DNA from 2 places in the Butyrivibrio proteoclasticus B316 genome. Region 1 is predicted to be linked to the other one. Evidence: a T-box and tRNA genes for the amino acid it is inferred to sense, from the RefSeq annotation. Region 1 holds a T-box; the other holds one or more tRNA genes.
The links. The T-box of region 1 lies ahead of proS (proline--tRNA ligase). A T-box ahead of a tRNA ligase gene usually reads a tRNA of that ligase, here a tRNA-Pro.

Region 1 (16,785 bases):
AACGCCTTCCTTCTTCTGCTGAATAGGAATAACAACAACCTGGATAGGAGCGATCTTAGGAGGTACAACAAGTCCTGAATTATCGCCATGTACCATGATCATAGCACCGATTGTACGAGTTGTAAGTCCCCATGAAGTCTGGTTTACATAGTGAAGCTGATTATCCTTGCCTGCATACTGAATTCCAAATGCCTTAGCAAAACCATCACCAAAGTTATGGCTGGTTGCGCTCTGAAGAGCACGTCCGTCATGCATAAGAGCCTCAACTGTATATGTAGCTTCTGCTCCAGCAAATTTTTCTTTTTCTGTCTTCTGTCCCTTGATAACAGGAATAGCCATATCATTCTCAAGGAAATCAGCATATACATTCAGCATCTGCTGTGTACGCTCTTCTGCCTCTTCAAAAGTAGCGTGTGCTGTGTGTCCTTCCTGCCAGAGGAATTCACGGCTTCTAAGGAAAGGTCTTGTCTCTTTTTCCCAACGAACTACACTGCACCACTGGTTGAGAACCTGAGGAAGATCCTTGTATGAATGGATTTCTCCCTTATAGTAATCGCAGAAAAGAGTTTCTGATGTAGGACGAACGCAGTATCTCTCTGTAAGTGGCTCAAGTCCGCCGTGTGTTACCCATGCTACCTCAGGAGCAAATCCCTCAACGTGATCCTTCTCCTTCTGAAGAAGTGACTCAGGAATGAACATAGGAAGATAAGCGTTCTGCACTCCTGTTTCCTTGAATCTTGCATCAAGATGTTTCTGAATAAGCTCCCAGATTGCATAACCTGCAGGCTTGATTACCATACATCCCTTGATATTCGAGTAACTTACAAGGTCTGCCTTGATGCACACATCTGTGTACCACTGTGTGAAATCCTCATCCATGGACGTGATTTCTGCTACTAATTTCTTGTTGTCTGCCATTTTTCTTTCTCCTTTTTGATTTTTGCTAAGGGACTTTCAAGCATTATGCAAAAAGAAAAGCCGATGCTCTCAGATCCCAAATCAGGGACCGAAGTTCATCGGCGGTACCACCCTTTTTAAATCCGGATAAAAAGCTCCCGGACTTCTCTCAACTACCCCTTAACGCGGGAAACGCTGTGCTTATGCTTGTCAATGGATTATCACAAATACGTTCACACAGAACTCCAAGGCAGGTTCGCTGTTTGGTCGTAAAAGCCTTCCACCACTGGCTTTCTCTCTGAAACGCTTACACAGTTACTATTCCTCTTCAACGTCTATTTATATTTAAAGATGATTTTATTCATATTTTGAAACAATGTCAAGATTATTAGTGTATAATCGATAGATACAATTTTTAGAAGGAATAAAATGATTGTCTGCCCTGAAGAATAATCTTATATACAAACGCTAAATCCGCCATCTGATAAAGTTGGCGCAGCACCTGAGCCGCCCATAGCTGCTCCCGGCATTGATATTACCGGAGTAATATGGGTGGCTTTATTATTACCAAATATTGCAGTTGCAGAGCCCGCTGATGTCGCACCTGTGGACATACTTCCGGCGTTTTCTGCCTTTTGTTTCTCATGTTCCATTATGCCCTTCAGATACTCTTTATCTGCCTCTGCAATTTCTTTCATTTCTTTGGCTCGATGCTTGATTTTCAGCATCTTAAGGTCATCCTCAGACATGTCGGGATCAGGAGCATACAATGTCTGTGACAGCTCTGTCAGGTCTAAATCTTCCATCATATCTTCCATAGCCTGTGACATCTCATCCATCATTTCAGACATGGCATCACTAGATGTTTCCGCCATCAACTCCTCATATTCCTGCTGATTGTTCTCCATCAGCTGTTCCATCGCATATTGCTGCTGTTCTATGGCTTGCTCAAGCTCATACTGATAATCTGCCTCAGGAACATACTCATCGTCTACATCCAGCCCTTGTGCAGCTTCTTCCAGTTTCTCATCATCTAACTCTTCAGGATTCTCATTCTCATCTTCTTTCTTTTTATCCTGAATCTCTTCAAGCGCAGCTCCAAAGCCCCTATGAGCCCTCTCCACCAATTCTTCCTGCTCAAGATGCGACACCTTTTTCTTGGCAACCTGTTCCATGCTCTTGGCGTGATCTATAGCAAGCTGAAGCTCTTCGTCATCATACTCACCGCTGCCTTTTAGACGCTTTAAGCGCGCAATTTCACGTTTTGCCGCCTGCACGGCTTTTCTGGCGCTGACTGAGTTTTTACTGCGAACTATCTGCGAGGATATTTTTTTGAAATTATACTGAAGCTTCTTTTTTTCGTTAGATATATCTTTTGTTTTTTTCCTCATAGCCCTTAATTGATCAGCATAGCTGACACTCTGATCAACAACAGACTTACTTTTTTCCTGTTTCCAGCGATTATACTCCAGCTTTCTGTACATATCGCTGCTTCCACTTTCTTCAGACTTAGAAATTGACGCAGATTCGCCCCATGAAGAATCAGATTGGTACATATTCGAATAATTATTCGTATTTATACCTATAGACATTTGCATCCTCCATGACGCCTATAACAAATCCGTTTCCTTTTATAGTAAAAGAGCATACTATCCTTTATCATTTCATATATCGTCACAGTTTCCTAAAATCTTTAGATAGTGTTCATAATTTTCCATATTTGGTGCGATGTAAGCACTTACAAGAGAATATCTTTTAATCTATGATATGCATTGTAAGCAACTAATGTTTATTCAGTATTGATGGGTTTTATATTATGCAAGGAGGCCTTTATGGGAGACGGAAGATTTGACCTTATAACCTTTGGTGAGATAATGCTCCGACTTTCACCACCTAATTATGAGCGCATGACTCGTGGTGATGTGTTTGATAAGAGGGCTGGTGGCTCCGAGCTTAATGTAGCTTCAGGTGTTGCTCTTTTGGGGCTTCGCACAGGTATCATTTCAAGACTTCCTCAGAATGCCCTTGGTACATTTATCAAGAACAGGATCAGATTTGAAGGTGTTTCAGACGATTATCTTATCTATGATGAATCTCCTGAGGCCAGACTTGGAATTTATTATTACGAGAATGGCGCTGCTCCACGTAAGCCTTCAATCGTATATGATCGTATGAATTCATCCATCACCAGAATATCTCTCGACGAGATTCCTGAAGATGTATACACTTCCACCAGAATGTTCCATACAAGCGGTATTACGCTTGCTCTTAACAAGAACACTTGTGAAGTCACAACAGAGATGATCAGACGCTTTAAGGAAGGCGGAGCACTTGTTTCTTTTGACTGCAACTACAGAGCAAATCTGTGGAGCGAAGAAGATGCCAGAGCAGCTATCAAGAACATCCTTCCATATGTTGATATTCTCTTTGTTTCAGAAGAGACCTCGAGACGCATGATGCAAAAAGAGGGCGAGCTCAAGGATATAATGAAGAGCTACACTTTAGAATATCCGGTTAAGGTTGTATGCACTACTCAGAGAGAGGTTATCAGCCCTCGCAAGCACAACTTTACATCAACAATTTATGATGCCCAGCGCGACGAGTTCTTTACAGAAAAGCCTTATACAAATATTGATGTTATAGATAGAATTGGATCAGGTGATGCCTATGTATCCGGCGTTCTCTATGGAATGCTCAAATACAACGATGGTCAGAAAGCCCTTGCCTATGGTAATGCCACATCAAGTGTCAAGAATACCATTCCAGGAGATCTTCCTGCTAGTGATTTAAGAGAAATTGACAGCATCATCAGAAACCATCAGTCCGACGGCCCTACAAGCGAGCTCAACCGCTGACATTTTAAGTTTGCCGATTTACGTTCGCCATAACGTATTTCCTTTATAAAAACCTCTAATAATTGCAGGAGCTATTCCTACAAACAAAAAAGACTGGATTCCCCCAGTCTTTTTTGTTGCACAAGACCGGCAAGCGAATGTATGCTTGCATACAAATTCATTTGCCGGTCGTAAGGACATGGAGCACAAAGTGCGGAATGTCTGTGTGCAGAATCGAGTAGGAATCAGCCTACTCGATTGTGATACTCTCACATGATCCAAGAGTCATAATTTCCTTGATTCATCTCTGTCATTATATTTTGACAATACTACACTTTCACTTTTTAGAGTTTGAGGTACGTCAATGACTCTTTGATTAGAAGACCCTCTAAATCTTAGCATGAGGTCTTTTTTATCAAGCATAAATTCGCCATCAACCAGAACATCTGTCATCGAGAGGATCGCATCTGTATCCTCTCCATGGCATCTTTTATTATCTTTGTCTGTAAGCTCTTCCCATGTATAACCTGAATAAATCCAAATAGTGGCCTTGGGAACTTCTCTTTTTATCCTCTCAAGAAGAGGACGAATTTCCTTCTGATTGACGATTTCCATTGGTTCTCCGCCGAGAATTGTAAGTCCTGCAATATAGTCAGGCTTAAGCGACTCAACAATCTCATCCTCGACTTCTTTGGTATAAGGTACTCCATAATTAAAGTCCCAGGTCATTTCGTTAAAACACCCTTTACAGTGATGAGTACATCCGCTTACAAAAAAGGCTGTCCTACAACCTACTCCATTGGCAACATCGTTGTAATAAACCTGTCCGTAGTTCATATGATATTCCTCTTAAATATTACTGATTACCTTATACAACATAAGCCGGGATCACATCCCGGCCTATGTCATATGTTAATTTCATAATCCCCCTACAAGTAGCGCATACACGGGTACTTGTATCAATCAAATCAAAGCATCAAAGCTTTGGATTGCTCATGTGAAGTACTCTCTCTTTAATTTCCTGAGTACGTCCCTGATTCCAGAACTGTGTTCCGATATATCCGCATGTACGACGTGCTACATTCATCTTATCCTGATTGCGGTTGCCGCAGTTAGGACACTCCCAAACAAGCTTGCCGTCTTTATCTGTAACTATCTTGATTTCTCCGTCATAGCCACAGCACTGGCAGTAGTCTGACTTAGTGTTAAGCTCAGCATACATGATGTTATCGTAAATATACTTCATAACTGAAATTACAGCTTCAATGTTGCTGTTCATATCAGGAACCTCAACGTAGCTGATAGCTCCTCCTGGTGAAAGAGCCTGGAACTCAGATTCGAACTTAAGCTTGGTAAATGCATCGATCTGCTCTGTTACATGAACATGATAGCTGTTAGTAATGTAGTTCTTGTCTGTAACTTCCGGAATAATACCAAAACGCTTCTGAAGGCACTTAGCAAACTTATAAGTAGTTGACTCAAGTGGTGTTCCGTACAGACTGAATGCTACATTTGTCTCAGCTCTCCACTTAGCACATTTATCATTGAGGAACTGCATTACCTTAAGTGCAAAATCCTTGCCTCTTGGGTCAGTATGGGATACGCCCTTCATATACTTGGTACATTCGCAAAGTCCTGCATATCCAAGTGAAATTGTTGAGTAATTGCCAAAAAGAAGCGGATCAATCACTTCACCCTTCTGAAGTCTCGCAAGTGCTCCATTCTGCCAAAGGATTGGTGCAACATCTGAAGGAGTTCCAAGGAGCCTTTCGTGTCTGCACATAAGTGCTCTCTTGCAGAGTTCAGTTCTCTCTTCGAGGATAGCCCAGAACTTCTCCTCATCCTTGAATGAAGAGCAGGCAACATCTACAAGGTTGATCGTAACAACACCCTGATTGAAACGGCCGTAGTATTTGTGGTCGCCCTCCTCATAGTTACGTGCATGTGACTTGTTACCCTTATTGCAAAGCCCCTCTGCATTTTCCTCACTATCAGGTGTCAGGAATGATCTGCATCCCATACATGGATAAACATCACCCTTTTTAAGTTCCTTCATCTTCTTGGCTGAGATGTAATCAGGAACAAGTCTCTTAGCTGTGCACTTAGCAGCCAGCTCAGTAAGATACCAGTACTTGGAATCCTCATGGATATTATCTTCATCAAGAACATATATGAGCTTAGGGAATGCCGGTGTGATAAGCTGTCCCTTCTCATTCTTAACTCCAAGGATACGCTGCTTGAGCATCTCCTCAATAACAAGCGCAAGGTCTTCTCTCTGCTGTCCCTCAGGAACCTCATCGAGATACATAAATACTGTAATGAAAGGAGCCTGACCATTTGTAGTCATAAGAGTGATTACCTGGTACTGGATAACCTGGCATCCTCTCTCAATTTCCTTTCTGACTCTCATCTCAGCGATCTCATCAACCTGCTTCTTGTTGACCTTGACTCCTGCGGTTTCAAACTCAAGGGCTACTTCCTTACGGAATTTCTGTCTGCTGACATCAACAAATGGAACAAGATGTGAAAGAGTGATACTCTGTCCACCGTACTGTGAGCTTGCAATCTGCGCAATTGCCTGCGTTGCAATATTGCAGGCTGTTGAAAAGCTCTTGGGACGCTCGATCATTGTCTCAGAAATAACTGTTCCGTTCTGGAGCATATCCTCAAGGTTTACAAGACAGCAGTTGTGCATATGCTGAGCAAAATAATCTGAATCATGGAAGTGGATAAGTCCCTCTTCATGGGCCTTAACAACATCCTCAGGCAAAAGGAATCTTCTGGTAATATCCTTGCTGACTTCACCTGCCATATAGTCTCTTTGAACGCTGTTAACCGTAGGATTCTTGTTGGAATTCTCCTGCTTAACCTCCTCGTTACTGCACTCGATAAGAGACATGATCTGCTCGTCAGTTGTATTGGACTTTCTGACAAGAGCATGCTTGTATCTGTAAGTAATATATTTTCTGGCAACATCAAATTTACCGGCTCTCATGAGGCCATCTTCGACCATATCCTGGATTTCCTCGACACTTGCCGCACGTGTAAGAGTTGCGCAGAGCTTCTCTACTCCGGTAGCTATGTCGATTATCTGGCCATGTGTCAGTCTCTTCTCCTCAGTTACCTCTTTATTCGCTTTCTCAATAGCTGCAGAAATCTTGCTGACATCAAAGTCTACTTCTTTGCCACTTCTTTTGATAATCTTCATAGTATCCCCCTTCGTAGAATAACAATCACATAATGTAGAATCACAGATTCTAGCTGATAAACATAATTATAACCACAAGATTTATTCAAAAACCATCTATATCTTGTGGTTACACTAATATATTAGTACAATATTTTGTTGATTTCAAGTCTTGAGAAATCAAATTTTTCTGACCTCTTCAAGGCGATTATGCAGTCTTTTCAAGTGTTCCAGCGTATTTTCGTCCGAAATAAAATTTTTAGAAAAATAATATTCCGTTTTATACTCATCCAACATCTTGTGGTAGTCATCAAAATACACCTCAGTATCTTGATCACTATTCATTTCAAGTCCAAGGACATCTGCCAGATGATGAACAGTACCATAATTACCGTCTACAAGAAGAGTATCCTTGCCAAAAAAATCCTCTAAAACCGGCTTAAAGTAGTTAAAATGTGTGCATCCAAGAACAAGTGCACAATAATCTGTCGGATCAAAATTTGCAAAACGACCTCTAATATAACCTACTACTTCCTCTGTGTCAAACTGCTCTTTTTCTGCGAATTCTACCAGCCTTGGCATAGCCAGAAGATCCACTCTGTGCTCTTCATCTACTCTGTGGAGCAGGTCTTTAAGTTTATCCTCTCTTATTGTGACAGGTGTCGCGATCACCATTATCCGCTTATCGTCTGTGCCTTCTACTGCAGGCTTAACTGCCGGTTCCATTCCAAGTATCGGAATATCGAAGCGGCTTCTGAGTTCCTTGATAGCGACGCTCGTAGCAGTATTACAGGCTACAACAAGTGCCTCTGCCCCTTTGTCTATCAGAAACTGTGCATTATCAATAGCAAACTCCACTATCTGCTCCGGAGTCTTGGTTCCATAGGGAACGTGGTCAGTATCTGCATAAAATATGTATTCTTGCCCCGGAAGTCTGTGGTAAGCCTCATGTAATACGGATAATCCACCTATTCCAGAATCAAAAATTCCTATTTTCATATGTTAATCCTATCTTTACTTTTTCTTTTAAAATGTTTACTCTAAAAATATGAACGAAAAAAAATTTGATGAACTTCATAAATTGTACGACAATTCCAAAATCGGAAGTCTGGTCCAGGAAATCTGCGAATACTTCGCAACTCAGGATGACTATGAGGACAATTCTTATCAGGATGAAATTGAACCACCTGAAATTACTGAATCAGTCTATCTTTTGTTCTGCCTGCAGAGTCGCGAACAGATTTTGGATGAACTTTCTATTGTGCAAAAAAAATATCCCGATCTATACAGGTCAGTTAGCGGGATGCACAATACTCTTTTGATCAATATGGATTATCGTTTTCTTGAAAACAACTGCGCTCAGAAGATTGCAGATCATGCAAAGGATACATCTGTAGAAGATGTCCTTATGCACGTAGACTCCTTCACAAGATCCAGCAATTCTCTTTCTGAAGCTGTTGATAAATTCTACTCCTGGCTCCATAGCCGCAGTAGATGATCACCTGTTATTTCTCTGTCAGATACTTCATGGACGCATACACTCTCTGACCGTTATAATCCACAAGCGCCCATGTCCCATCCGAGTTTACTGCTACTCTGTTTAACTCGGTTCCCTTTGGAACAGAAGTTACTATCGTTGAATCACTCTGAGAATTATCGACGGTTCTGAGATTAAGTTTCTCAGCAGTAACGACAACAGTGTCATTCTTGTCGGTATATCCGGCTGGAAGCGCAACCTGAACAGTCTGCACCTCATCAGGATCTGGTGCAAAATACTTATCATAAATCTTGACTTTAGCTACTATAGCAAGAAACGCCAGTATCAAAATACCTGTAATGATTGATGATATCCTTATCAGAAGCTCAATTGGGAATCCGCCTTCGTCCTCGGCGTCATCTTCACTGTCTTCATTATCATCCTCATCATATTCCTCGTCTGGTTCTTCATCATAATCCTCATCCACAGGCGGTTTCTCTCTGTGATGAGTCCTCCTGCGAACAGGCTCAATAATTTCTTCGGGCTCTTTAAGTCTTTTTGGTTCCTCGTCCCGAACATCGTCAGTATCAGTATTTTCAGCTTTTTCTTCGTGCACAGGTCTTACAGACTTATGCTCCGGAGCTGTCTTTTCTTTATCCTTGGATAACTCCTTCTGTCTCTCCTGAAAATACTCTTCTCTTTCCTGTTCGTTGAAGAAATTGTATGGATCTTCTATCTGAATATCGATATCTGTTGTATCTTCGACGTTGCCTTTTTTCTTGTAGTCTTCAAAATTAGTAATCTTATCCGCCAACGTTTTGTACCTATTCCTTTATAAAACTAAAATGCTGACCGTTAGGCCAGCACTTTATCTATAATTCCTTGTAATTTAGCCTTATTCAGTGCACCAACTGCTGTCTCAATAACTTCACCGTTCTTGAAAAACGCGAACATCGGAATTGACATTACATTGTACTTCTGAGCTATGTCAGGAGACTGATCAACATTGATCTTGCCAATCTTCATCTCGCCTTCATATTCGCCGGCAAGTTCATCGATAACAGGTGCCATCATCTTGCAGGGGCCGCACCAATCCGCGGAAAAATCAACGAGTACCGGAACTTTGCTCTTTAAAACTTCTTCTTCGAAATTCTGACTGTTTAAACTGTAGTCCATGAGTTACTTCCCCTTTCTGCTAACAATGTATTTGTAAATCGGGTTGCCTAGTGATGAGAACTTCTCCTCATATTCCGTCATTACATTGCCTTCATTCATAACAGGATCATTATGAAGGTCTCGTGTAACTGCATCCAGGTTCCATCCAGCCGGCTCAACCTCTTCAAGGGCAAAATCAAACAGGTCCTTGTTATCAGTCTTAAATTCTACGACTCCGTCAGGCTTGAGAATTTTATCATACCTGCCTAAAAACTCTCTTGATGGAAGTCGTCTCTTGGCATGTCTGTCCTTGGGCCACGGATCTGAGAAATTGAGGTAAATTCGGTCTACCTCAGATGGAGCAAACACATCAGTGATGTTCTCGGCATCCATTCTAATGAAAATAACATTAGGAAGCTGCCTCTGCTCCTGCTTCTGTATTGCTCTCAGAAGTACACTGGAATACTTCTCGATACCTACATAATTGACATTAGGGTTAAGCTCAGCCAAATCCATAAGGAATCTGCCCTTACCCATTCCAATCTCAATCCGGATCGGGTTGTCATTACCAAATACTTCTTTCTTCCAGAGTCCCTTCTTGGTCTCGGGCTCCTTGACAGTATACTTACTGTCAGCAATAACTTCTCTGGAACCTGCAATGTTTCTTAAACGCATTTCTCATCCTACCTAAAATTCTTATAATAGAATTTTACAACATTTGCGACCACTTGGAAAGTAGTGTATTATCTATATACTATGAGACATTCTTTTTTCTTTAATACAAGGAAAATTGCATATAGAGGCCTTTTGAGTGTCATCACATTCATGATATTGGCATATAGCCTTAGTTTCACCTCTTTTGCCGAAACCATCGACTATCAGGCAGAGGCTGAACAGCGTAAAGAGCTGCCTATTCAGAGCAACGAAACCTCCGGTTGGCCAGAGGGGCCACAGATTGGGGCTGAGGCAGCTATTGTCATGGATGCTTCCACTGGTACAATCCTTTATGCCAAGAATATCCATGAAGAGTTGTATCCGGCCAGTACCACCAAGATCATGACTTGTCTGCTTGCAGTTGAGAACGCCAGTCTCAGTGATAAGATAACTTTTTCAAATGAAGCTGTATTCAGCGTTCCAAGAGATGGTTCTTCTATAGGTATGGATGTTGGCGAATCAATTACGCTTGAGCAGGCTCTTTTCGGAATCATGGTAGGAAGCGCCAATGAGGTTGCCAACGCTGTCGCTGAACATGTAAGTGGCAGTATTGATGCCTTTGTTAATCTCATGAACCAAAGAGCCAGTGAGCTTGGCTGTACCAATACTCATTTTAACAATACCAATGGACTTCAGGATGATGATCATTACACCAGTGCCTATGATCTGGCGCTTATAGCAAGAGCCTTTTTTAACAACGAGCTCTTATGTAAGGTCGGTAACACTCCAAGATATCACTTCACGGAGACTTCTACCCAGCCTGATGATTTTTATCTCAATAACAAACACAAGCTGATAACAGGTGAAGTCAAATTTGACGGTATTATTGGTGGCAAGACCGGCTATACCGATCAGGCACGCGAGACCCTTGTGACCTGTGCAGAAAGAGATGGCGTCAAGTTAATCTGCGTGATCCTCAAAGAAGAATCTCCTTCCCAGTTTACTGACACTGTTACTTTGTTTAATTACGGTTTTAATAATTTTACCTCTGTAAATGTAGCAGATACCGACACCAGATATATGCCTAATGATTCTCTTTTCTTTGAATCAGAAAACGATGTCTTTGGAAGATCTGGGACAATACTTAGCCTTAGTAAATCCAGTACGATCATAATTCCCAAGACTTCTTCTATAAATGATACAGATTATTCAGTATCTTACGATTTGACAGAAGATGATCTTAGCAGCTCTCCAAGCGCCATTGCCAAGATATCTTATACCTACAATGGTGTTCCGATCGGCACTGCCCTTTTATGCTACGCAGCCCAGCGCGGAAATGGTAATTTTGGTGGCTCCGCTCACACGCATACTACATATATCAACGTATATTATATTTTTATCTCGGCAGCCGCCTTCGTAGTCCTGATGACTATAATCAGTACTGTTTCGGCCAGAGTGTCCCTGAACAGGCGCTACACAAGTAAAAACGACAGACTTAGATACAAACGCCGTAAAAGAGAATACAAAAAAGGAAAACTTCATTTTAAATAAAGACATTAAAAAAGAAATCTCATTCTATAGCAAATATGTTATAGGTAGCTGAGATTTCTTTTTATTTAATCGCTTTGTCTTTTCTTGATTTTTCTTTGTTTGACCTTCATGGCTTCAACATCTTCCGGCTGAATGAATTTACATGTCTTAACTACATATAATCTGCCATTTTCAGCCTTCTTGATCCTGACCTTGGACTTCATAAAACCGTGAAGCTCGCAATAAGCTACAGAATAGTAATGCTTACTGTTTGGTGTAAACCATTTGACCTTACGCCTAATGTTGCGATGGCACAAATAGCACTTTGTGCTCATTATTTCTATGTTCTCCAGAATATCTTCCTTGGAATCAAACTCCCTCGATATGTATTTGAAATAATTATCAAAGGTAATCTTGATCTCCTGTTTCCTGGTCTTGGGAGTTACGTAGGTATCAAAGGATACTCTCTGAAGAACCTTATCTCCTAGCTTTCTGAATATTCTTGCTGTGTATTCAGCATCTGCAAGAGCTCTGTGGAAAGGAATATCCTTATCCATCTGCATCTCATCAACTACAGTTGACAGAGCCTTTCTGGACTTGCCATCATCAAAGGCTATGCTATAGAGCTTCTGTACATCGTAAAAGGCAATTGGTCTGTCCGACAAAAGAGGCATTCCAAAAAAATCCAGATTCCTCTGAAATTCTGTCAGATCAAGTGGTCCCCAGCTGCAAAACTGTGGATCTTCTCCGCACCACTTAAGAAATTCATCGGCTACATCTGTAAATGGCTCACCACTCTCCAAGTCTTCCATAGTCAAGTGTATCAGCTTACCTGTGATCCTGTGCATCTGCTTGAATACCTGCGGTCTTATGAGTCTGGAAAACTCGCCGATCTTTTCTTTTTTCTCATTTAATTTGACTGCGCCAATCTCTACTATCTCGAAATTAAGTGTCTTACCATTCTCTACTACAGGCGCATCTCCCTGGTTCCATTCCAGGTCAAATATAATGTAATTCTTCATATTAGTTCCAATATTGATTCATCCAAGTAACAGCCAGTTCTGTCCATGGCTCGCACTGAGGAATTACTTCCTTGGCACTTGGGCTTTCTGTTATCTTATTTGCAAGAGCAAGTCCATGTCCTCCCACAGGGAAAATATGTAACTCTGTATTTATATTATATTTCTTTAGTGTCATTGCGAAAAGTAGAGAATTCTCAACAGGTACACTTCCATCTGTATATGTATGCCAGATAAATGTCCTTGGAACATCCTCGCAGGATACATTTTCAAGCGACATTTCATCTACAAGTTCATCGTACCTTGTCCCCAGAAGGTTTTTAAATGAGTCTCTATGCGCAAATTCTCCTGATGTAATTACAGGATAGCACAGCATAAGTCCGTTTGGGCGAAGCTTTTCTTTATTATTATTGTAAGCATTTCCAAAAAGCTTTTCTGATATGAAATCTTTTTTCCAAAAGCATGCATAACTGGCAGCAAGATGTCCGCCTGCAGAACACCCTTCTACAACAATTGCATCTGAATCCACATTCCATTCATCTGCATTATCTCTAATTATATGAAAGGCTCTCCCAAGCTCTAAAAGAGCTGTAGGATAAGTTGCAGGAGCACAAGAATACCTGAGAATTGCTGCGTTAAAACCCTTAGCCAAAAATGTAAGTGCCATTGGTTCAGCTTCTCTGTCTGATGTATAAGCATATCCACCTCCGGGACATAAGAGGATAAGCGGACGCTTTGAGAGTTTTATCTCTTTTGATTTCTCCTGAATATATACAGTAAGTTTTGCTCCTTCCAAAGAGCCTTCTTCTTTTATCAGAAATTCTTTATAAAACATTTATAACCCCCATGTTCAAGTTTATTTCTCATTCTACTAAAATATAAGGTGTATCAATGCATTTTGCAATATTTTCAAATTAAGTGTTGACATTTTATATTGTGTGCAATATAATTTAACTAAATCAAAACATTGTAACTAATTTAATTGCACATATATTATTTATGGAGGTCCAAAATGGGATTTTATGATTATTCTGTAACTGATGCTCAGGGAAACGAAGTTTCTATGGCTGATTTCAAGGGCAAGGTAGTTCTTGTTGTTAACACTGCTACAGGTTGTGGCTTCACACCTCATTACAAGGATATCGAGGCTATGTATGAGCAGTATCATGATCAGGGTCTTGAGGTTCTTGATATCCCTTGTAACCAGTTCGCTGGACAGACTCCTGGTACAGACGATGAGATTCATGAGTTCTGCCAGCTTCATTACAATACTAAGTTCCCTCAGATGACTAAGTCAGAGGTTAACGGTGAGGGTCAGCTTCCTCTTTACAAGTTCCTCAAGGAGCAGAAGGGCTTTGAAGGTTTCGGCAAGGGACCTGCAGCTCTTGCTATGAGTGTTATGCTCAAGAAGATTGATAAAGATTACAAGAATAATCCTGATATTAAGTGGAACTTCACTAAGTTCGTTGTAGATCGTGAGGGTAATGTTGTAGCCCGCTTCGAGCCTACAGAAGACATGAAAAAGGTTGCAGAGTGTGTAGCATCTCTTATCTAATCTCCATAAGATTTGCGTAATTGCGATGCAGCAAAACACCCATTATATATTTAGAAACGGCTGAGCAGTGTTAAACTGTTCAGCCGTTTTGATCATTATCTTATAGTTTCAGCTTAGAAAGTCCGGCCTTTCTAAGTTCGATTGCCGCCATAAGAAAAGCTCCCTGTCCTACAATATTGATTCCTTCTGCAATCCAGTTCCAGTAGGCTTTATCAAAATCTTTGGAAGCAAGATACCCCATACAAAGTGAACACACAAAATCAATTACCAGCAATACTATTATTGAAGGCCTTTTAAGCTTATGCGCAAGGACTCCAAGACTGTAGCATATCATGGCAAGTCCCACGATCATGAAACTGACCATAATAGCTGTCCCTTTAAATAGCACGGGCGGTACAACACACATGGCAGCATTTTCTACCTGCTTGTATGAGAGCATGCCTATAAGCCCTAACCCTGAAAGCAAAAAGCCAATAGAAATAACCGGAAAATACAAATTATTGAGTGCTTCAAAATCGCATATATTTGCTGCATATAACAATTTATAAAGAGCTTTCGAGACTCCTGCAAAAACTACATCCATAGTCCCTGTAGAAAAAAGAGCAAAAGCCCCTTTACTCATTTTGAAATACAGATCCCTCTGCAGTTTAACTGCAGCGACCGCGAATAATATGACCGGAATGAAATCTGCCAGAGCCATAATAACGGTGTAATCCTTCATATACCCCTCCAACAAATACCTTTTTCTAAAAAGACCTTACTTCCCCACTTTATTCAGATGATAAATAGGCAAAAATGGAATAATGATCGGAGTCTTATTCGCATAATCTATGTATTCCTGATTGTTGCCATAGTGCCCAAGCTGTCTCTTTTCCAGCCTCTGTGCTCCGTTAAACATAATGTAGACAATAGCAACATAGGCAATTATTGCCATGAGCCACTGGCCAATTCCTGTATAAGTTGTAACCCCGCTAATAAATACTCCTGTCCAGAAAATTATCTCCCCAAGATAATTTGGACATCTGACAATTTTATAAAGGCCCTCAGTAGCTACCATGTTAGGATTTATTTTTTTCTGAGCAGATTTCTGCTTGTCAGAAGCTGATTCAAGGATAAGCCCGCACACTGAAATTACCATACCAATCACAGGAAGGATCACATCCTTAGACTCATTTGCATATCTGTAGAACATAGGGCTTACCTGAATAGTATAAAGAACTGCTGAAAAAAGCCATATTGCTATGCTGACAAATACTGGTATTTTCTTACTTGCACCGATTTCCCCATTAAACGTTTTCCTGTATGCGGCGCTTTTTATTTCTCTATACAAAAGAAATCCAGATAATCTGGCTCCATATGCGATAAAGAGGATCATCTGTAAAATGCAGAGCCACAATACCCCTTGTGTCCATCCATTTTTAAGTGCAATTATAAATGCGCATATACCGCCTCCTGCTATAGCAAAACCATAACCTATAGAAAGAAAATATATATATTTGTAAAAACCTACTGCACACAGTACTAGACATACCAGGCAGATAATAAGTAAAGAATCCAGATGTAACATTTTCCGCTCTCCTGTCTTATTTAGTAAAATTGTCCTTTATATACTGTTTGAAGCTCATTTCTCCATAAGTGGTATCTCCTACCATCTCCTCAGTAAGTGTCCACTTTGAAAATCTTAAAATAGCCTCTTTGCCATTCTTTTTGAGCTTGTTAACAAATGCAAGAACATCAAAAAGCCAAGCAGGAGCTCTTTTTATAACCGGTGTCTTGCCAGCGGCTTCAAAGCACATATTGGCAATTTCTTCATAAGAATATGTCTCTTTACCACCTACGTTGTAAGACTTGTTATCATCAAGCATGTGCTTAACAATAAACTCACCAAAGTCCTCTGTTGAAATAACATTTGCATGAACCGGTTTTTTACCAAGGAGTGTAACCTCTCCTTTTTCTATCATTGGACGGAATACCTTAACAATGTCGTAAAAGTATCCTGTTGGACGGTGGATTACATAAGTAAGGCCACTCTTTTTAAGCTCTTCTTCAAAAAGATATTTAGCGTGAAGCATAGGAACCTTTGGAGCCTTATCTGCTTTGATAACTGAGATATAGGTAAATCTCTTAACACCGGCGGCCTTAGCCTCATTCAGAATATTAAGATTTCCCTGATAGTCGATATCATAGTTAGATACTGTTGCTGATCCTTTTGTAAGACCTACTGTTGTGATAACAACATCTGCACCATCACATGTTCCTTTAAGAGTTTCAGGCTTGGTTACATCAACCTTTTTAAATGTATATGCTTTCTCATCAACCCCAATATCTCTTGTCATCATATCCAGAGCCACTACTTCATGTCCCTCTTTGACAAGTGATCTGAAAATATCTGCGCCAAGATTTCCAAAAGCGCCTGCAAGTACTACTTTCATTTTCTTACCTGTAGACCTATAGGCTTATATGTATAGGCCTACTCT
Region 2 (16,785 bases), 1.1 Mb from region 1:
TTCCTTCCGCATCAATTGTAAAGCTACCGTCTCTGGTAAAATATTTTTCCTGATTTGGACTGTTCTGACTCTCAGATACCACAAAGAAAGAGTCTCCTGTGATCATAAGATCAAAAGGATTGTAGGTTGTCTGCGCAGAACCGGGTTTGGTTATATTGATATTAATAGAGCCCATCTTGGCACCGAGTCCGACCTGATCTGCGCTTGTGGAACCTTTAACTCCGTTTCCTGCAGTACCTGTTTTGATGGTCTGATAGAGAACATCCTGAAAACCTGTTGCCTGTGATTTATATGAAGTTGTATTGACATTGGCTATATTGTTACCAATGACGTCCATTTCTAACTGGTGTGTTTGAAGACCGGAAACTGCCGACCAAAGTGATCTCATCATAGGACACGTACCTCCAAGCTATATTCTGATAGCTGTTAGCATTTCTTTTATCTCGTACGTCCGTGTACCTGATGGCAATCCCTTTGCCAGAAAAAAGAATGATATATTACCTCATTCCATTTATCGGCAGAATATAGTACAAAAATTAGTATCCATGAAAACTTTTTTCAGGCTTTTTTTCGCATCCATAGCGGAGCGTTTTTGTTCAATAGAAATTGCAGAGCAATTTCCTATTGAATAAAAAATGCAACTGATTGTTGTCCAATCAGTTGCATTAGTCTTTATATATTCATTCTGCAAAAATCAGTGCCTATCAGTTTGAAGATGCAGCACTTGCGCCAGCATCAGCCTCTGAAGCTTCTGCAGCTCCATCCTCTGTAGATGTTTCTTCTGTGCTCTCAACAGCTGAATCCTCTGCGCCCGCCTCAACAGATACCTCTACAGATGAAGCATCGGCAGCTGCTGAACTAGATCCACCAAAATTGTTCCAAAGGATTCCGCCAACAATTGCTGCAACTATAGCAACAGCTACAATAATGCCTGAAATCTTAGCGATCTTAACTCTCTTTTTATGCTTGGCAATAGCCTGTTTACGTCCTGATTTTTCTTTTTTGTAAGCGTCAATTTTCTCCTGACTCATCCCTGTTCCCCATTTCCTTAGTGTAAAATGCTGCCACTATTCCCTCAGCGACATTACACTAATATTTCGTTTGTTTACTACACAAGAATATATTATACTCCAAATGTGTTGAAAGTGTGATAGATTATTGTGGAATGTTTCCTAATGTTATTTATTATAGTATGTTTTTGTATTTACATTAGGGATTGATTCTTGTATTTTACATTAGTGATTGTTTTTGTATCTTACATTAGTGATTATTTTTTGTGTTTTACATTAGTGATTGAATTCCGCAGTGTTTATATTTTTTGATAGACAAGGACTAATTAATATGAAGTATTACTTTGCACCAATGGAGGGGATTACCCTATATCCACTCAGAAATGTCCACCATGAGATTTTTGGTGGTATCGATAAATACTATACGCCGTTTCTGACTGCGCATCATAACATGCATTTTAAGAAACGCGAAAAAAGAGATGTAATGCCGGAGTTCATCAAGGGCTTCGAGGATTACGGAAATGAGATTGTTCCACAGATCATGTCAAATCGCGTAGATACCTTTGTGTGGGCTGCAAAAGAAATGTGGAATCTTGGGTACAATGAGGTCAATCTTAACCTTGGATGTCCTGCGGCCACAGTGACAAATTCCCACAAAGGATCAGGTCTTTTGACGGATACGGAGTATCTGGATTCTATGCTGGATGGGATATTTGAGGATCTTGGTAATAAGAGCATTTCTATCAAGACAAGGCTTGGATTTAGTGACGAATCCGAAGCTGACAGGCTGATGGAGATTTATGCCAAGTATCCTATCAGTGAGCTCACTATCCACGCAAGAGTCCGGGAAGATTTTTATAAAGGTGAGCCAAGGATTGATGCCTTCAAGAGAGCTGTCGAAGTATACAGAAATGCCGGCGGCAAGGCAGATATTGTATATAATGGGGATATTAATAGCATCGATGATTTGAAAAAGATAGAATCCTTCGATTCGATAGGTTCCTCCATTTCATGCACATCTGTCATGATAGGCCGCGGCCTCTTATCTAACCCTGCCCTAGCAAGGCAGCTTCAGGGTGGTAAGCCTTTGGAAGCAGGAGAACTCAGAGAATACTTGAAGCGTCTCTATGAAGAGTATTCTCTTTTCATCCCGGAAGATAGGAATGTAATCTTCAAGATGCTGGAGCACTGGGCATTTCTCCATGTTCATTTCAAAGATAATGAGAAGTATCTCAAGGCCATCCGTAAATCCCGCAGCAAAGGTGAGTACATGGCTGCAGTAAATAATATATTTGCTTCGTGTGAGTTTATTTAGCTCTAAAACACGAAAATGTTATTTCTCAGCCTATTTTTATCTACATCTCTGCATACTGATACGGCTTCCTGCGGGAACTGACTCTGTAATAAAGGCATTAGCTCCTATAACTGAGCCTTCTCCAATAACTGTTTCACCGCCGAGGATTGATGCACCTGCATAAATAGTGACATTGTCCTCGATTGTGGGATGTCTTTTAACACCCTTTAGGGACTGGCCGCCTCTTGTAGAGAGTCCGCCAATTGTAACGCCCTGATAAATCTTGACATGCTCACCAATTATTGAAGTTTCACCGATAACTATACCGGTTCCATGATCGATCATCAGGTATTTGCCTATAGTTGCACCCGGATGAATATCAATTCCCGTTCTGCTATGAGCATACTCAGTCATCATACGCGGTATAAGCGGCACCTTGAGAAGGTACAGTTCATGTGCAATCCTGTTGATGGTTGTGGCAAGAAGTCCGGGATAAGAAAGAATAATTTCTCCCTTACTGTAAGCCGCAGGATCTCCGTCATAGCAGGCCTGAAGATCAGTATCCACATACTCTCTTATCTTGGGAAGCTGTTTGAAGAATTCGTGAGTTATGCATCTGGCACCGCAGTCAAGTGTTTCATCAGATGCGTTGGCGTAATCCGGGCTATGATGAAATGCAATTGCAATCTGCTTCTGCATATTGTAGATGACATCCTCGATCACAATGGCAATTCTATTGCTGTCATTGTAACTCTTATAGATTTTGTCTCTGGAATAACCTGGATAAATAATTCGAAGAAGCTTGATCACTATGTCTTTTACCGCATCCCTGTCAGGCTGATTAAAGACATCCATCTGATCCACATCGCGACCATTGTCGTAGTCTGCAATTATCAGATCGACTATGTTCTTGATCTCACTCTTTAGCTCATCATTATTATTACGGCCCTTGAAATCCATTTTAGCGCCCTACCTGTTTTCATTAGATTTTAGTATATTCTACCACAAATCTATTTTATAAAAAATGATTGTTTGCGTTGTAATATCTGATATATTTCATTTTATCTTAGAATCTTAATATCACTTAGCCAAATTCCGTTTATCATCTATTTTTGCCTTGAGGGTGTCAAATATAACATGTGCCGCAAGCTTTGAACCTGCAGGTGATGCATGTCTCCTGTCTTCGAAATACAAATCCACAGATGGATCCTCATGTATTCTTTCCCACCACTTCTCACCTACAGGAGCAACCAGGCAGTTATGTCTTTCTCCCAACTTCCTGTATCTTGAGGCCATCTCTTGCTGAAACTGCTCATTATTTTCTTCTGTCCATGTCATGAAGTAGCATGGAATTGCAGATGTCTGTCCTACCCATGACATGATCTTGTCCGCAGCTTCCTGCATCACTTCAAACTCACCCATGGGATGAGCGACATGCTGTAATATTACAAAATCATAATCTCCGAACAATATATTGAACCTAGTTTGCTCATTCTCTGCATGGTAATCAAGGCCCATGCCGCCTTTTGTAAGCATAGTGACCTGCATATCAATCCCATTCTCAGAGCATATTTCCTTAAAAATCGCTGGCATGTCATTGTAATAAGTGTGGCTATTGCCTATAAATAGTGTTCTCATCAGGTATTCCTTTCATCTACTAAATTACGTATATATTACTTTCCTTAATGCCGCGCCAGAGTTTTCATTTGGCAAGATCTTAAAGCCCTGTTTAACGTAGAATCCTTCTTTTCCCAGAGCCGCAATCAGTTGGATACTTGTTCTGCCTCCTTTAGGAATCCCAGCATTTATCTGCTCAACAAGTTTATTGATTATTGCTGAGCCAATCTTCTGTCCCTGGTACTGTGGCTTCACCATAACATCTACTATGGTGTAGTACATACCATCTCCAACAACTCTTCCCATAGCTACAGTACTGTCTCCATCCTTGGCAACAACACAGTAGCAGCTATTATTAAGCGCTTTCTCAGACTGTTCACGGCAAAAAACAGCCCAATCAACAGCAGCTCTTAAATCATGATACGTTTCCACATTCGGTATTTCATCATGATAAGTGATATTCATTATTTACATTCTCCCTTAATCATCAAAAGTGCTCTCTATCAGCATACAATCAAAATCTTACAACAGCTTGTCTTAAAATCCAATTAGTATTTGACTTATTAATATGCTAAAAATCTCCACTTATATCAGAAATTGTTCGACATTTCTATTACTGCACAAATGCAAATACTAACATGGGTGCAGTATTATTTTTCTATTATTGAATTGTCCTGCCAGATTTATTACTGCAGAAAAAAGATATTTAGAGATCTACAGTAAATATTTTTTTCCATTTACTGTAGAAATATGAAAACTAAGATAATTGCAGTAAACACCTTACTGCATAAACATAGTTTTTTACAAGATACAGTATTAAAAGAAAACATCTACTGCACATTTCAGAAAAACATATAATATGCAGTAAAACTCTTACTCTCTACGCTGTTCCAATCGCGTTTTTTACGTTTTTTATAATATGAAATCCGAAGGAATTTCATATTATATAAAAAACCGCTCAGACTGAGCGGTTTTAATCAATCGGAGTGACGTGATTCGAACACGATTGTAAGAATGCCAAAGCCCGCATTGAAAGGAGGTTTGACAACACCGACTGACCTCTTGGTCAAACATTAGGTCAAACAGTTTCCTCGTCATCAATGAATAACTATATTCTTCAATAATCATTGCATCACATATTTAGCTGATCTGGTGAGAAATCTTTATACCTATACAAAACAGTTCTCTCGCCAGTCTCAAGATTTATCTTTTCTTTCCAAAGGGTAGTAAGCTTTACATGTCCTTGCGTTCTATCAAATTCAGGGTTAGCCACAAATGACCTACAGTAGTATTCTTCATCAGATTCTTCGACTCTATCAAGATATACAAAGAACTGTCCATTCTCCAACTCCGAAGTCAGAAACAACTCAGCTTCTATCTTACCACTGCCTTTCATCGATTTTCTGAATCTAAATACTATATTGTCTTCGTCAAATATCCGTTCTAGAAGATAAAGATAATCCACTTTATTCTGAACGCATCCACTTTGGTAAAAATGAGATTTTTTCAGTTCATCTTCTAAAACATCTCCTGCTAAAGCCATATCAAAGGTTCTATTTCCACTTTCACTGTGAATTTTCAAATCACGTAACTGACCAATTCCTTCAAGATGATGAAACTCTTCCTTAGAAAAATGAACTCTGACTTCAAATCCTTTTCCCTTATAACCAAGACAAAAATAATAATCTATACCAAGCAGATTATTGTATGCATCTGCGTTTTTCTTAATCTTATTTACTACTTCCACATATACCTCCATAATTAAAGCCCCGACAGTAACGTCGAGGCTTTAATTATAAGTGTTTTCTTTTCAGCTTACGCCTAACTGGCTCGCGGTTGTCACACTAAACCCGCCCATAGACTCCATGTATCCCCCTGCCAGTAGGGATTTACACTTCATAGTCAACAGATGCTCTAGTCATCTGTTTGTATCATCATAATACATATTTCCTGAGATAAAGTCAATTATTTAACTGCTATATTTTTCTTAAATTTCTGTGTCTACAATCTACTGCTCAGTTTCAATATCTCATTTACATCTTTGGATATAATATCGTCAATATCTGAATTCCTTTGCAAAGGATATTGAGTCGTGTATACAGGTCTCATTATTTCTTCATATTGTGCTTTATACTTATATACTGAGTCCTTATCGTTTATATCAAGTGATTTTATACTATCACGAAGTTTATTAATAAGATCATTGTTTGTAGCAATATCTGTGCTTGCATACTCATTAGTTGATTTTCTTACTTCATTTGGCACATGAACCTCAATGCCAAAGTACTTTCCGGATGCTGAATCATCTTTAGTCTTGGTTTGCTTATTTGCCAGTAGCCGCTCTTGCGTTCTGATTAGGTTATTATTATAGTCTTTCATGGCCTTGCTGATAGCTTTGGCCTGATCTTCATTAAAGCCTTCAGTAGCACATTTATCAACAACCTTCTGCGCAACTTCCATCTTTGCATAATCTCTGTAACTGAGATATCCGTTCTTCAGCTGACTTCCAACGCCTGTTATCAAATCTCTTGCGTCAGATAACTCCTCATCATTAAATGATGCTCCGCCAATTTTATATACACCTTCTGCATTTTTACTTAACGGTATGTCTTTTTCATATAAAGCGCTGACAGGATGATTATTCCAGGAATCTCTTACTTTTTCCAATTCTTCAGCGCCTAAAGCAGAAATAGACAAAGTAGCTGCCGTATCTGAGAAAGCAGTATTTATGTTAGATTTATCACTTAGTTTATCGGCGACAACGTTCTGTAAGCCACTGCTCTCATCCTTGTTCACAGACTTTGACTGCACCTCGTCACGCTGCAACTTTGCAGCATATATTTCCTGACTAATGTCTTTTACCTGTCTGTTCACTGAAGTTATATTGATTCCTGCCATAATCATCTACCTCCTTGTACATGATTTGTGAATATCACAAGGTTTTCTCTTTTTCCTTTCGGCATCAATCCTTTATCAGATAATACTAATGTCACCAATAGCATAATCCATGTCATGAATAGCGTTTTTCTTATATCTGACTGTCAACAGTGCTGCCCTTAACATCATTTGAAAGTAAGCTCAGCTTATTGAGGATATTCGTAATTTCAGAATTAACAGCATTCTGCGTATCCTCCATAGATGCACCCTCAGAAATAATAGTTCTCTGGGCATCCTCTGCTCCCATGCTATCAGCTTCTGCACGTTCTCTTCTTGCAATAGCCCGTTTGGTATCAGCACTGGTACGCAGGGTCTCTTCAGCGTGTTCCTTGATGTTCTCTATCATTTCCTGCTGCATTGCCTCTTTTTCAAGCTTCTTTGCTTCTTCCTTCTTCTCCTCTTTCTTCTTTTCCGCTGCCTCTTTGGCTTCTTCCTCGCGTTCCTTCTGCTCTTCGTCTACATGCTCAACCGCTTCCTGCGTCAAAAGAGCTATAGCCTCTTCGCCCGCTGCTTCCATAATATCTTCAGCTTCATCCTGAGCTTTCAGCATATCCTGTGACTTAGCTCGTTCTCTTTTCATATCTGCAAAACCCTGAACATTTCCCATCTGCTGAGCTTTTGCCCTGTCTATATCAAGAGAGTTCTGCTGATTTGCTGCCACATAATAAATTGCTTTCTGTTGATACTCCGACATTTTACTGATCTCTTCATCAGATAAACCATCTTTGGAATTATTCATCTTGAACGCAAGCTTTGAAAGCTCTTTGCTCTCTTCCCCTTCTGGATCAATACCATATTCTTCCTGAAGCTCTTTTAATTTGGCATCATTCTCCATCGTATCAGCAGTCTTTTCGCTTATCACATCCTGAAGACGCTTTATCTCATCTTTAATGCCCTGCATCTGAGCATCCAGCTTCTTCTCACCGCCAAATGCATCTGACACAACCTTAAGTGCCTGCTTTCTTGCAAAGCCCTGCCTCTGCTGAACAAGGCTTTCCCCTTTCAGATTAGCACCGGATACTGAGGACAGATTGCCACTCTTATGTGCAGACTGCCCTGCACCTGTGGCAGCCCGGGCATTATCCTGATTTTGAAAAGGATTAATTTGAACATCCGTGTTCTGTTGTATTTTCATAAAACACCTCCAAAATGGTCTCCAGTGACTGGGTTAGTGGTTCATTTCATACCAAAGCACTGATCATTTCCTTCATTTCTACATACTCATCCTTATCTATACATATATCGTCACAAAACAATTATCACTTAAGCCCTGACATCAAAAGTACTGCTTTTAGTTTTATTTGAAATTAGCTCTCCACTTATATCAAAAACTGTTCAACATTTCTTTTGATAAGTTCCATATCTAAAGGTCTTTCACGGGTTTCTAGTGTAATGATCAGATTGTCCCCCAGCAAAAGCCCACTCTTTTCATAATCCATCAGCTTGCCCATGTTCCTAATGACATATGCAGCTTCATCCACTTTTCCAAGATGTTCCCAGTATATTGTCTTATTGCTTCTGACATTGAGAAGTACAAAGTCAGGATATACATTTTTTCCTGAAAAAAGAGTAAACTTAGGCTCGCATTGATACGGAATCCCAGCTTCATAAAAATAATCAGCCAGTATTTTCTCAGATTTTGACCTGACAAAATCTCCCCGATTTGTTCTTATATCCGGTTCATCGTCAATTGTATTCATACCACCAGGATGCATTTCCATCCAGGTATTTATTATTGTCTCCTTGTCTGGTCTTATTGGGGTAACCAGTCTTTTACGACCTTCGCACATATTTTCATATATTGCATCTATACTGTTTTCATCATAGTTTTTTATAAAGCGGCTAAGCCTTGCCTTAGTAGTATTCAAATGCTCGTACATCTTTTCATCATATTCACGCTGAGCAAATAATCTCACTTTTTCCTTCTCTATAGCAGGCATATATTTGGGAGAGTTAGTTCCATTCTCCACAAATAGATACTGTATGTTTCCATGACTTGATGTAACTTGCAATTTGCCTTTTTCAAGCCCTTTATATTGCTTCAACCTGCTAGTTTCCTGGGCAATCAAGCTTTCTATTTCCAATAAATGTTGATTTAGTTCCTTTGTTATATTGTTCACTGTAATTCTCCTTTTGTCGTTTTTTCTATTAACTGTTTTCACATATAGGTTTTCACATATATTCCTTTTTGTATTTGCTTACTGCAAAGATTCATATTATTCGCTTTGTGCAGTAAAGAATAATTTCTATTACTGCACAAATGCAAATACTAACATGGGTGCAGTACTATTTTTCTATTATTGAATTGTCCTGCCAGATTTATTACTGCAGGAAAAAGATATTTAGAAATCTACAGTAAATATTTTTTCCATTTACTGTAGAAATATGAAAACTAAGATAATTGCAGTAAACACCTTACTGCATAAATATAGTTTTTTACAAGATACAGTATTAAAAGAAAACATCTACTGCACATTTCAGAAAAACATATAATATGCAGTAAAACTCTTACTCTCTACACTGTTCCAATAGCGTTTTTTATATTAGGAAATCCGAAGGAATTTCATAATACATAAAAAACCGCTCAACTGAGCGGTTTCTAGCAATCGGAGTGACGTGATTCGAACACGCGGCCCCTACCTCCCTAAGATAGTGCTCTACCAACTGAGCCACACCCCGACGACGTTCTCAATTATATAACGGTCAGATAATAAAATCAACCAAAATTTATTATCGTATATAAATCATCAAAATATAATATCTACTGGCTAATCCTTTAGCGCTCCCAAGCACTACCGCGCACAAAGCTGTTACTCTCTTGCCCAATAACACGATAGCTGTTCTATTGAACTAACTATTCTCCACCAAAAGCTCCAGGTCTATATCTTCTACTTAAACATTAGCCCAGACCCTATCTCCTTCTACTAATCATTAGTCCAAGACCTATCGTCCTCTATATAACATTAGTCCAGGCACTATCACCCTCTACTAATCATTAGCCCAAGACCTGTTGCCCTCTACATTACATTAGCCCAGACCATATCACCCTCTGCTACACATCAGGCCTGTTCAATCAATGTCTTCTTCGTCAGTATTAGTGAGACCTGCGATGCTCTCTGCATTATCAATATCTACCTTTACATAATCGCATCCAATGTAATGCTCATTGTCGATGCCCTTAAGGTAATTGATAACTGCATCTGCAGATTTGTGGGACTGAAGAACATAATCATTGTAAACAGTGCCTGCCAGTTTGCCGGCCTTTATCATTTCGATAGCTTCAGGTAACGCGTCAACGCCAACAATATAGACATCTTCGCCAGGAACCAGTCCTGACTTTTCTGCTGCCTTGATAGCTCCAAGTGCCATCGCATCATTGTTGCAAATGATCACCTCAGGTTTAAGCCCGTTCTGGATTCCCTTGCTCACAAGTAGTGAAGCTGTAGTTTCATCCCAGTTTCCAACTTCATCAAGAAGACAATCCATCTCCATTTCAGAATTCTGAAGCGCCGAAACTGAATAAAGGGTTCTATAACCTGCGTCAATATTCTCAGGAGCACCTTCGATCATAAAGTACTGGATCTTGCCATCGCCGTTGTGATCAAGCTTATTCTTGCCAAGAGATAAAAGAATTTCCCCCTGATATATACCGGATTGTCTTGCATCACATCCAACGTAGCAAACATTAAGCTGATACATCTCCCATCTGTTCTCTTCATCGCCGCTTGGTTCTCTATTAATATACACAAGCGGAATGTTCGATGCTGAAGCCATGTCGGTGATAGAATGCGCAACCGAAGAATTGACAGGATTGATAATAAGCGCATTGATCCCGGATGCAATCAGCTCCTCAACCTGAGACAACTGAACATTTTCATCGTTGTTACTGTCATAAAGTATTATATTGTCCTTGGAAAAGCCCCTTGAAACAAGGTATTTAACAAGTTCACTGCTAAATAGGGACATGAAATTGTCGGACTTCTGATAAATACAGACCCCTACTTTGGCATCACTATAAGAACTATATGCTACAGATTCCTGAACAGGTTCGCTCTCCTGTGTATTTGAACATCCTGCCATAAGAGAAAGCGCCAATGCCGCTATAATCATATAGCAGATCATTTTCTTTTTCATCGCATTGCCCCACACAATTATATTAAGTAAAATAAGCTAAATTTAGCAATAGAGTATATACTATCACAAAATCTCCTAAAAAAAAAGATAATATTACGCACAATTCTTGTGAAAATGATCCACTAAAAACCACAGTCCTATAAGGCAGAAAATCCCTGCTATAAGCACATACTGCAGACTTATTGTCGCACTCTTCTTGCTATGATCTATCAGACTCTCCATCCTATCCTGATATAGAATAAGCCCGGAGCTGATCGTATCTGTATTAACCGTCAGCACATCCGCGTCCGGAGTTGAATCCTCAAACAGCTCATATTTTCCCATCTTGTTAGTCAGATAGTAATAGGATCTATCCTCGTTTATCAGATAAAGAGGAATATCCACCTGAATATCTATATCTGACGAAATATCCGAAAGCGGAATGTCTTTTCCATCATCAAAAGACTTAACCGCATCTATATCCACATAAATGCCTTCGTTAAGGTTGCCGAAAATTGCCTCGTTTTCCTCGATGGCAGAGCTATATTCCCCCTGCATCAGCTCATCCTCTGCCTCATCAGAGACAACAAATGAAAAGATGATCTCCGCGTTCTCACCTTTACTGATCCTATCAAGTTCTTTCTGAGTAAAACATGAAGTAACAACCTTAGAATAGTCTCCGAACCTGAACTCCGGCGCCGAGACCTCATTGAGACTGGATGAATCCAGCACGATATCTACAGTTCCTTCTCCATAAGAAATATAGGTAACCTGATGCATATTAAACACCCCTGTGGCATCTATGAAAAGACATCCATTTCTTCACCATAATATTAACACCCTGCGGGCATTCATATATTAACAAAATCTTATAATTTTCTTTACATTTCTTAACATATTTCAGGGTAAAAGAAATAACGAAAAACAGGCATATTTAGTGAATTTACTATTCACTTTCACTCAACGCTTGTACTTCCATCAGAATAAGTGATAACCCAATATCCCTTGCCTGTTCCGCAGTCCTCATGATATTCCTTGTCAATGATCTGCTTCTGCGGTTGTTCCTGTTCCGCATCTTCCTTTACTTTAGCAGCTTTTTCTACAACTACATACTTATCATTTTCAATATTTGATGCCAGTGGTGTTTCTCTGTTTTCCTCATCCTCAAGGTCGACTATAGCTAATGCCCTTGGAGCCTTATCGGATCTCTCGTGGATCATAACATTGCCGGCTTCATCAACCGTAACCGTGGGAATGTCGCTGTTTCCTTCAACTGCAGCTTCAAGTGCATCATGATATGAAGGCACAAAACTGTACATCAAAAGATTTATTACAAATACTGATAAAATCAATCCTGCTATAGAAAATGTAATACCTATAAGTCTTTTCATCTTACCTCCCAAAAAATCATTTACAAAACTGCAAAGAATATTTCGGTCAGATACTTCATTTACCTTAGAGCTAAAATTATTAAATCAAAAGCTCACCTTATAAATCATCTCTGTTTCCAAAGGTCCTGCCGGGTAACTGTCATATGTCTGTTTGTAGTACCCATCTCCCTTGGCATCCTGCATCTCAGCATCAAAAACATACCACCTGCTGCCCACCTTGACTTCTGTCCAGGCGTGGGCTGTTCTTCCTCCAAGAGAAGAGGTAACTGTTCCTGTACATACTCTTGCTTCGTACCCCAGTCCGCTGGCTATATATGCAAAAGCGGCAGCATAGCCATAGCAGTTTGCCTTTCCGGTTAAAAGAGCTTTTTCTGCATATTCTCTGGTCCAGTCCCCTGAAGGAGTATCCATACTTCTTTCATAGGACAGAATCTCCGCCGTATAGTAAAAGCAGTTTTCAAGCTGGTTACTTCTTTTCATGTTGTAGGTTGTGCAATCATTCACAACTGACGCACACATTGCCATTAGGTCAGAATTAGGAACTATGACCGTTCCATCAGCGCATCTCCACTTAACCAAATTGTCTACATGAACGAAGTGAGCTCCCGGGAAATCCATATCTGTCCCATTTTCTGAAGCCTGGCTCTCGACCACGTCCACTATGCTTTTCTTTAGCTTATCAGGCACTCCATAAAGTGCGTATTTTCCAATTGATACAACACTTTCCGGGATATATGCACCTGAAAGATTAGCAGGAAAGCATAAAAGCTCAGTAAAGTCCTTGTCATAGAGGCATCCACTGTAAGAAGCATAGGAAGGATTATTGCTGCTAACAGTGATAGACCTGAGATTGATCAGGTTTCTGAAGGCAGACGAAGAAATCTTACTTACATTACTTCCTATATGGATTGTTGTAATACGATAGTCACTCCCAAAAGTGGACGCATCAATCGTCTCTCCGCCAAATCCGCCATATCCACTTGTAGCCTTTGACGAAACTGTGGTAGTGCAAAAGATAATCAGTATTAAGATTATTGAAATAAAGCCCAAACATCTTTTTCTCATTGTCATTTCCCGGTATTGCTGCTTATATCCCTATCCCATTATTACCATTTATAGTCGTTAGCTGTACCCGTCATAGGATTAGTATTCTTAGGAAGATCCTGAGTACTATAAAGTCCATCGTCAGTAAAAGGAGGTCTTGTATTGATGATCTGCGTCAAAGTAGCAACACTGACATAGGACTGAATATCTTTCTCAACTCCGCCCTGCGTAGGGTGCTTGCCATATCCGGCAATGCCATTTATAGCATCTGCATAGGCTTCATGATTATTACATGCAATCTGGCAGAACTGCAGATTCCAGGTATTTGCATTGACATGTACCCACTTAATTGGAGGTGCATCCGGATAATCCCTATGTATATCAGCATCAAGATAATCCAGGATAAGTCCCAAAGCTCTTGTAGCTCCAGCACTGGTAAACTCATGAGCACAGAAAACTCCATAGGATGTTCTATATACCTTGCTATTAGTGGCAGCAACTTCTTCTCTGGTCAGCTCTTTTCCAGCCTTGCAATAAGCCTGGACAACTCCCGTAGCATATGCCACCATCTGTATCTCATTAATAACCGGCTTCTTTTCTTCCTGGCTACTGCTACTGGAACTGCTGTTTTTATTACTATCTTCCGGGTTATTTGCCAGCATTACAATCTCATAAATGCTGTCTGCCAATTGCTTAGCCACACTTCTGGCCTCGACATCCTGTCGCTTGTTCATTCCGCCATTATTGTGAAGCTGTTCCGGAATAACCGTCATTCCATTACTTTGATTTGAGGTCAGCTGATTGGACGGAACTATATACTCATTACTGCTGCCCCAGGAATGAGCTCCCCTGGTGATCTGTCTATTGGCAACTCTGTTTTCCTTTATTCCAAACAAAGCATAGTGCTCCACAAGCTTGGCAGGATCAGCACCATAAGCAATTCTAAGGTCGTTATAATTCAGGAAATAGTACAGCGGATTGTAGCCATACTTGGCGCCATAGTCCACTCCGTTGTACACCCTGGTTCCCTTTGTAAGAGTATTATAGGTATCTTCAGATATAGAAACTGTATCATCATAAGCTCTGCTCACAACAGGAGAATTAAAAAGAATAACTGCCCCCAAGGCAACACATATAATAGTTTTCCCTATTCTTCTAAGTAATCTTCCAGACATAACCTGCCTCCGTCAAAATTGCACAATCGAGTAGGCTGATTCCTACTCGATTCTGCACACAGACATTCCGCACTTTGTGCTCCATGTCCTTGCGACCGGCAAATGAATTTGTATGCAAGCATCCATTCGCTTGCCGGTCTTGTGCACACAAAAAAGTGCCAACAAGATTTCATACATAAATCTTATCGACACTTTTTAGATAAAATATTATACTTTATTTCGTTTTATTTCTTTTTATTTCAATTATAGATATAAGCATCAGGCACAGCACTATCAGTGCCAGTCTCGCTCCAGCATTCACAGTATAGTCACCTGTATCTGCCCTTCTTGCGCCAAGAACCTGCCCGTCAGCAAAAGCTTTTTTGTCTGAATCAAGTTGTCCGTCCTTAACAGTCTTATCACTGTAAGACATTTTCTTAAAGGAAGCTGTAGCGGTTCCAGTCTTGATGCTATCATTATCATCTCTGCCTGAGCCAAGTGCATGCTGACTGTTACTGATCGTTGTTTCATTCTCATCCCTGACAAGAATTCTTGTCACTGCAGAACCGGTACTGTTATCATCTGCCGCTGATTCTTTACTGTCTACAAGAATGAGCTTTCCCTTCTTAAGAGTAACATCATAATAGGCTGTAGCTTCTCTGCCATTACTATCATAAATATGAATATCAGTTATCTCATTAACGCTCTCTCCGGGACCTGTCTGGCTTCCATTAAAAGTAGCCTCCATTCTATGTCCTTTCATGAGACTTCCATCGGAAACAATTGCTTCTGTATTAGTAAGCGTCTGACCATTATCATTCTGAACAGAAGTACCGGCAGTGACCGTTACCTTGTGTTTCTCTGCAACTCTTGGAACACTGGTCGCACTTGCGAGAGCATTTCCGGCAGCATCTGACACCATAATTTCACCAGGCTTAACTTCGCTTCCCGCAAATAGCAGAGGAATAACCTGAAACTCATCATTTGCCTTCTTAATGTAGGCTGCATCTACATTTACATGAAAAGCCAGGCCGTTATAAGAAAGACTCTTTCCTGCTCCCCAGCTAATTCCAATATCATTTTCCAAAGAAGCATCTATATTGCCGGAACCAGTCTGACTGGCTTCCAGAGGGCTATCCTCAGAAATAAGCTGTCCATTTATTCCAAATACATACTGCGTAAGAAGATTACTATTCTTATCAAGGATTTCTACAACAAATCCTCCTACATATTCTTCTCCATTTCTAACAATGCTCTCTACATTCTTGGAATAGACATTAAAAGAAATATCTTCAGCATCAAATACAGGCTCTTCTACAGGTTTATCACTTTCCGGCTCTCCATTTCCAGGTTCTGTGCTGCCTTCTGATCCTGGTGCCGGGTCAGGCTCATCCTCCTCTTCGCCAGAGCTATGGCATTGCCTGGTCCTGATCACGCCATCCACATGCAGAAAAACATCTGTATTAGGTTCTGCAGTAGAAGCCTTTTTAAACACATACCAAAAGACATACTGACTCTTCGGATCAAACTCCGGATAAACTGTCTTAATTTCGTCCTCTGTAGGAAATCTCATTACACGACTCAGAACTTCGCTCTTAACTGTAAAGCCATCAGATTCAAACTGGCCCGTACTTTCGTCGAAGTTCCGATCATAGACAAATTCGGCTTTCCTAGCGTCATTATTTATTCTGATTGCCGCCGAATAATCTGAAGACGGGTGACTAGCAGGTTCATTAGGAATGTCCGCGTCAGCTTTATTCTTAATAAAGAAACACACGTCGTATCCTAATGAAGCCTCTATGAAGTCCCCTATTATCTCATCTCCTGAATCCCCCTCGGATTCTTCATACACAGGTTGTTCCGGTTCAGCCACGAGCATATTGTCCCCGGCATACTCTTCCGCACGTGAAATGACACTGCTGCTCCCCATTGCAGCTATAAAACTAGCCATTGCACATATTAGTGCAAGAGATTTACCGATTCGCCCAGACATCGCCTTTTAACAACTCCCTAAAAAAAATTACCTACTTATAATACCAAAGAAAAAATCACATCATCAATCATATTAAAAATATTTTTTGTTTTTTAAAAGACAATTATGATCATTCCGCAAGAGTCTTTATATAAGCTTCATAGCATCGGAAACAGATGCTACTCCTATTATTTCTATGCCCTTTGAAGACTTCTTAAGTTTATCCTCAAGCGCTTTTGGCACAATACAGGTC

Region 2: it encodes a tRNA-Pro, which carries the amino acid that the T-box ahead of proS (proline--tRNA ligase) is inferred to sense. The anticodon was not compared.

Annotation. Positions count from the first base shown of each region.
Region 1 covers NC_014387.1:3,500,527-3,517,311, forward strand. The annotation lists gene proS (proline--tRNA ligase) at 1-918, opposite strand, end outside; T-box leader at 999-1,238, opposite strand; gene BPR_RS14805 (hypothetical protein) at 1,353-2,489, opposite strand; gene BPR_RS14810 (sugar kinase) at 2,730-3,752, shown strand; gene nrdG (anaerobic ribonucleoside-triphosphate reductase activating protein) at 4,017-4,568, opposite strand; gene nrdD (anaerobic ribonucleoside-triphosphate reductase) at 4,708-6,939, opposite strand; gene murI (glutamate racemase) at 7,099-7,917, opposite strand; gene BPR_RS14830 (hypothetical protein) at 7,967-8,416, shown strand; gene BPR_RS14835 (SH3 domain-containing protein) at 8,424-9,209, opposite strand; gene trxA (thioredoxin) at 9,251-9,571, opposite strand; gene trmB (tRNA (guanosine(46)-N7)-methyltransferase TrmB) at 9,575-10,225, opposite strand; gene BPR_RS14850 (D-alanyl-D-alanine carboxypeptidase family protein) at 10,358-11,755, shown strand; gene BPR_RS14855 (3'-5' exonuclease) at 11,821-12,756, opposite strand; gene BPR_RS14860 (alpha/beta hydrolase) at 12,758-13,588, opposite strand; gene BPR_RS14865 (glutathione peroxidase) at 13,766-14,308, shown strand; gene BPR_RS14870 (hypothetical protein) at 14,409-15,029, opposite strand; gene BPR_RS14875 (DUF1295 domain-containing protein) at 15,066-15,875, opposite strand; gene BPR_RS14880 (SDR family oxidoreductase) at 15,892-16,740, opposite strand.
Region 2 covers NC_014387.1:1,072,777-1,089,561, reverse strand. The annotation lists gene BPR_RS19635 (flagellar hook protein FlgE) at 1-391, opposite strand, end outside; gene BPR_RS04565 (hypothetical protein) at 705-1,031, opposite strand; gene BPR_RS04560 (tRNA dihydrouridine synthase) at 1,342-2,325, shown strand; gene epsC (serine O-acetyltransferase EpsC) at 2,362-3,264, opposite strand; gene BPR_RS04550 (hypothetical protein) at 3,385-3,942, opposite strand; gene BPR_RS04545 (GNAT family N-acetyltransferase) at 3,967-4,386, opposite strand; gene BPR_RS04540 (PBECR4 domain-containing protein) at 5,054-5,668, opposite strand; gene BPR_RS04535 (hypothetical protein) at 5,923-6,819, opposite strand; gene BPR_RS04530 (hypothetical protein) at 6,950-7,993, opposite strand; gene BPR_RS19630 (hypothetical protein) at 8,178-8,978, opposite strand; tRNA gene BPR_RS04520 (tRNA-Pro) at 9,465-9,537, opposite strand; gene BPR_RS04515 (substrate-binding domain-containing protein) at 9,928-10,992, opposite strand; gene BPR_RS04510 (hypothetical protein) at 11,086-11,751, opposite strand; gene BPR_RS04505 (hypothetical protein) at 11,928-12,362, opposite strand; gene BPR_RS04500 (transglutaminase domain-containing protein) at 12,447-13,427, opposite strand; gene BPR_RS04495 (hypothetical protein) at 13,469-14,581, opposite strand; gene BPR_RS04490 (hypothetical protein) at 14,796-16,553, opposite strand; gene radA (DNA repair protein RadA) at 16,680-16,785, opposite strand, start outside.